Regions from separate parts of the Bradyrhizobium sp. LB14.3 genome, predicted to be linked through region 1. Evidence: riboswitches for the same ligand, from Rfam matches in the RefSeq annotation. Region 1 holds a riboswitch; the other holds the start of a gene.
What was found. Region 1 has a riboswitch for S-adenosylmethionine ahead of ABIB00_RS02200 (O-succinylhomoserine sulfhydrylase). Riboswitches for the same ligand answer to the same signal wherever they lie in the genome.
Positions count from the first base shown of each region.

Region 1 (2,391 bases):
TGAAAGGCACTTCGCGCGAGCGGACCTCGAGCACGGCGCGCGATCCCAGCCCGCCCGCACCGGCATAGCCGAAGCCGGGATCGAAAAATCCGGCGTAATGCACGCGGAACTCGCCGACGAGCGGATCGAACGGCACCATCTCTGCGGCGTAATCGGGCGGCACCTGCACGGCCTCTTTCGACGCGAGGATGTAGAACTCGCCGGGATCGAGGATCAAATTGCCGTCGGGACGCGCCGCGATCGGCTCCCAGAAATCGTCAACCGCGTAGCCGGCGCGGCGATCGACGTCGATGACGCCGGTGTGGCGCTTGGCGCGGTAGCCGACAAAGCCGCCGCTCTTTTCGCCGGAGAGATCGACAGACACCGCGACGCCGCCGGTGAGATCGGCATCGTCGACGTCGACGAGACGCTCGGTCGCGTGCAGCGCCTCGAGCTCGTCGATGTTGAGGATGGCATCGCCGGTGCGGAAGCGTACTTGCGACAAGCGCGAGCCCTCGCTGACCAGCACCGGGAACGTCTTCGGGCTGATCTCGGCATAGAGCGGACCGTGGTAGCCGGCGCCGATCATGTCGAAGCGGCGGGTGCCGTCGGCGATCACGCGGGTGAAAACGTCGAGCCGGCCGGTCGAGCTCTTCGGGTTGGCGGCCGCGACGATTTCCGGCGGCAGCGCGAGGCTTTCGAGCAGCGGCACAATGTAGACGCAGTTGGTCTCCAGCACCGCGCCGTCGGCAAGGCTGAACTCGTGCAGCTTCAACTCGTCGATGCGCTCGGCGACGGTGGCGCCGGGGCCGGGCAGGAAGCTGGCGCGGACGCGATAGGCGATGTCGCCGAGGCGAAGGTCGAGGCTTGCCGGCTGGATCTGGCTTTCGACGAAGTCGTATGCGGGCAGGATGAGACCGCCCTCCGCCATCGCCGCGATCATGCGGTCGGGCAGGATACCATTGGCGTCGGCGGCAACCGTGAACGTCAACCGAGGGTCCTCATCAGGGGGGCAAATGCATCCCGACATGCGGGAAATACTAGCGTTTTACGGCTATCCGATGGACGTCTTGACGGAAAGGGCATTGCGGAATATGAGCATGACTTATCCCGTGGTGATTTGAGCCGGCCGGCTTGCAGCCACGTTAAACAAGTCGCTAAACAGGCCGGGGACCTCTGTGATCCCGGCCCGTGGAGATATTCCAGGCCGGTTTTTTTGTGACCATTTTCGATGGTCACGCAGAGGAGGTCCTATGTCGAAGTCCCCGGCGCCAACCGCACAATACCGTCCCGAAACCTGTCTGGTCCATTCCGGTACCCTGCGCTCGCAATATGGCGAGACGTCGGAGTCGCTGTTCCTGACCCAGGGCTACGTCTACAACAGCGCCGAGGAGTGCGAGGCGCGGTTCAAGGGCGAGGACCCCGGCTTCATCTATTCACGCTACTCCAATCCGACCATCCAGATGTTCGAGCGGCGCATGATCGAGCTCGAAGGCGCCGAAGCGGCGCGGTCGGCCGCGACCGGCATGGCCGCGGTGACGACCGCGATCCTGGCGCCGCTCAAGGCCGGCGATCACGTGGTGGCCTCGCGCGCGCTGTTCGGCTCGTGTCTCTACGTCGTGCAGGATTTGCTGCCGCGCTATGGCATCGAGACGACGCTGGTCGATGGGCTCGATCTCGACCAGTGGCAGCGCGCGGTGAAGCCGAACACCAAGACGTTCTTCCTGGAGAGCCCGACCAATCCGACGCTCGACGTGCTCGACATTCCCGGGATTGCCGAGATCGCGCACAAGGGCGGCGCGCGGCTCGTCGTCGACAACGTGTTCGCCACGCCGATCTGGCAGAGCCCGCTCGCGCTCGGCGCCGACGTCGTGGTCTATTCCGCGACCAAGCACATCGACGGCCAGGGCCGCTGTCTCGGCGGCATCATCCTGTCCTCGGAAGCGTTCATCGCCGAGCACATCCACAATTTCATGCGCCAGACCGGGCCGTCGATCTCGCCGTTCAACGCCTGGGTCCTGCTCAAGGGCCTGGAGACGCTGGGCGTGCGCGTGCGCGCGCAGACCGAGACGGCGGCGCGCATCGCGGACGTGCTGGCGAGCCATCCGAAGATTTCGCGGCTGGTGTTTCCCGGCCGCGCCGATCATCCGCAGGCGGCGCTGGTGAAGAAGCAGATGCGCGGCGGCTCGACGCTGGTCGGCTTCGAGGTCAAGGGCGGCAAGCAGGGTGCGTTCCGCGTGCTCAACGAGCTCAAGCTGGCGAAGATCTCGAACAATCTCGGCGACGCCAAGAGCCTCGTCACGCATCCCGCCACGACGACGCATCAGCGCCTGAAGCCGGAGGATCGTGCCGCCCTCGGCATCAGCGAGGGTTTTATCCGCTTCTCGGCGGGGCTCGAGCATCCGGATGATC
Region 1 covers NZ_JBEPQT010000001.1:470,296-472,686, forward strand. The annotation lists gene ABIB00_RS02195 (2'-deoxycytidine 5'-triphosphate deaminase) at 1-1,009, opposite strand, end outside; SAM riboswitch at 1,082-1,161, shown strand; gene ABIB00_RS02200 (O-succinylhomoserine sulfhydrylase) at 1,233-2,391, shown strand, end outside.

Region 2 (2,391 bases), on a different contig from region 1:
AAGGAATTCGGGCACGTCGAGCAAGAAGGCGTCGTGGCCGCGATCGGTCTCGATCTCGGCGAACGATACCCGCGCGCTCGATGCGTTCAGCGCATGTACCAGCGCGCGCGATTCCGAGGTCGGGAACAGCCAGTCGCTGGTGAAGGAGACCACGCAGAAGCGGGTCTGGATTGCCGCGAACGCCTTCGCCAGCACGCCGCCATGGTCGCCGGCGATGTCGAAATAATCCATCGCCCGCGTCAGATAAAGATAGGAATTGGCGTCGAAGCGCTCGACGAAGGACGAGCCCTGGTAACGCAGATAGGACTCGACCTGGAAGTCTGCATCGAACGAGAAGGTCGGCAGTTCGCGGTCCTGCATGCGCCGGCCGAATTTGCGATGCAGCGCGGCGTCCGAAAGATAGGTGATGTGCGCCGCCATCCGCGCCACAGCGAGGCCGCGATGCGGATGGAGGCCGTGCTCGGCATAGCCGCCACTGTGCCAATCGGGATCGGCCATCACGGCCTGCCGGCCAAGCTCGTGGAACGCGATGTTCTGCGCCGAGTGCCGCGTCGAGCAGGCAATCGCCAGCGCGGAGAACACGCGGCTCGGATATGCCGCGGTCCATTGCAGCACTTGCATGCCACCCATCGAGCCGCCGACCACCGCGAACAACGTGTCGATGCCGAGCCGGTCAATCAGCATGGCCTGCGCGCGCACCATGTCGGGGATGGTGATGACAGGAAATTCGAGGCCCCAGACCTTGCCGGTCGCGGGATTGATCGAAGCCGGACCGGTCGAGCCCATGCAGCCGCCGATCACGTTGGAGCAGATGATGAAGTAGTGTTGAGGATCGATCGGCCGGCCGGGGCCGACCAAGGTGTCCCACCAGCCGGGTTTGCCGGTGACGGGATGCACGTTGGCAACATGCTGGTCGCCGGTCAGCGCATGACAGAGCAGAACAGCGTTGGAGCGATCGGCATTGAGCACGCCATAGGTTTGATAGGCGATCTGGAACGGGCTGAGATCGACACCGCAATCGAGCCGCAGCGGCTGCTCCGTGCCGAACTGCGCGACCTGCGAGCTCGGATGATCCACCTCGTGCGACCGCTCGTCGGCAGTGATCGCGGGACTCGGAATTGACTGGACGCCAACCATCTGACCATCGACCTCGTTTGCGATCGTAGTGGTGACCGCATTGACATCAGGCCATAAAAAACCCGGCCTGAACGATAGGTTCGGCCGGGATCGAAAGGGTCCCCGGCCTGTTTAGCGAGTTTTTTAACGTGGCTGCAAGCCGGCCGGCTCAAATGACCACGGAACGCGTAAAAGCTACCGTCTTGGACGGTTTTCGTCAAGTCGCGGCCCGGATCAACCAAATTCGCCTGTCGTGCCATCGGCGGAACGGGTCCCATTTCCCTTTGCATTTCTCTTTGCTTTCGCGGCCCTGACTGCCTAATCAGGACAGATAGCAGCGGTGTCGGCTCGACTGATCCGCATTGGAACGCCCTCAACAACGCCTGTCAGACATGTCCCAACGTCCGCCCGCGCCACCATCTCTCCAGGAATTGCGCAAGGAGATCGACGCGATCGACGAGGGCATGCACCGTCTGTTGATGCAGCGCGGCGACATCATCGATCGCCTGATCCAGGTGAAGCAGACCCAGGAGGTCGGCTCGGCGTTCCGTCCGGCGCGCGAGGCTTCCATGATGCGTGACCTCGTCCAGCGTCATCGCGGCATCCTGCCGCTCGACACGGTCGAGAGCATCTGGCGCGTCATCATCGCGACCTTCACCTATGTCCAGGCGCCGTTCTCGGTGCACGCCGACATCTCGGCAAGCGAGCCGGCCATGCGCGATTCCGCGCGATTCCATTTCGGCTTCACCGTGCCTTACGTCGCGCATTTCAGCGCGCAGGCGGCGGTCGAGGCCGTCGCGAAGTCCAAGGGCGATCTGGCACTGGTCTCGGCGAACTCGAGCCGCACGCCATGGTGGCTGTCGCTGGAAGAAGCCGGTGCGCCAAAGATCATCGCGCGGCTGCCCTTCGTCGAGCGCGCCGACCATCCGGCGGCGCTGCCCGTGTTTGCGGTCTCGCGCGTCGCCGACAGCGCCCTGGTGACGGAGGTCGAGACCTTCAGCGTGCGCGTGTCGGGGTGGAACGCCGAGGTCGCGCGCGCCCTGTCGCCGCTCGCCGAGATCGTGGCCGTGCCCGATACCGCCTTCGACGGCGCCGCGCTGCTGGTCTCGGTCACCGCGACGAGCAGCCTCGACAAAATCAAGACTGCCCTGATCGAAGCGGGGGCCTCGGTGCGCTCCACGGCCCTCGTCGGCAGCCACGCAACGCGCTATACGGTGCCCCCGACCGGGTCGAAATCGTAAGTCGCGAACCGCCTAAGCCACTCCGGAGTTGAAG
Region 2 covers NZ_JBEPQT010000004.1:359,702-362,092, reverse strand. The annotation lists gene metX (homoserine O-acetyltransferase MetX) at 1-1,137, opposite strand, end outside; SAM riboswitch at 1,228-1,307, opposite strand; gene ABIB00_RS11950 (chorismate mutase) at 1,509-2,357, shown strand.
Region 2: linked by a shared signal. The riboswitch ahead of metX (homoserine O-acetyltransferase MetX) and the one ahead of ABIB00_RS02200 (O-succinylhomoserine sulfhydrylase) in region 1 are both predicted to bind S-adenosylmethionine.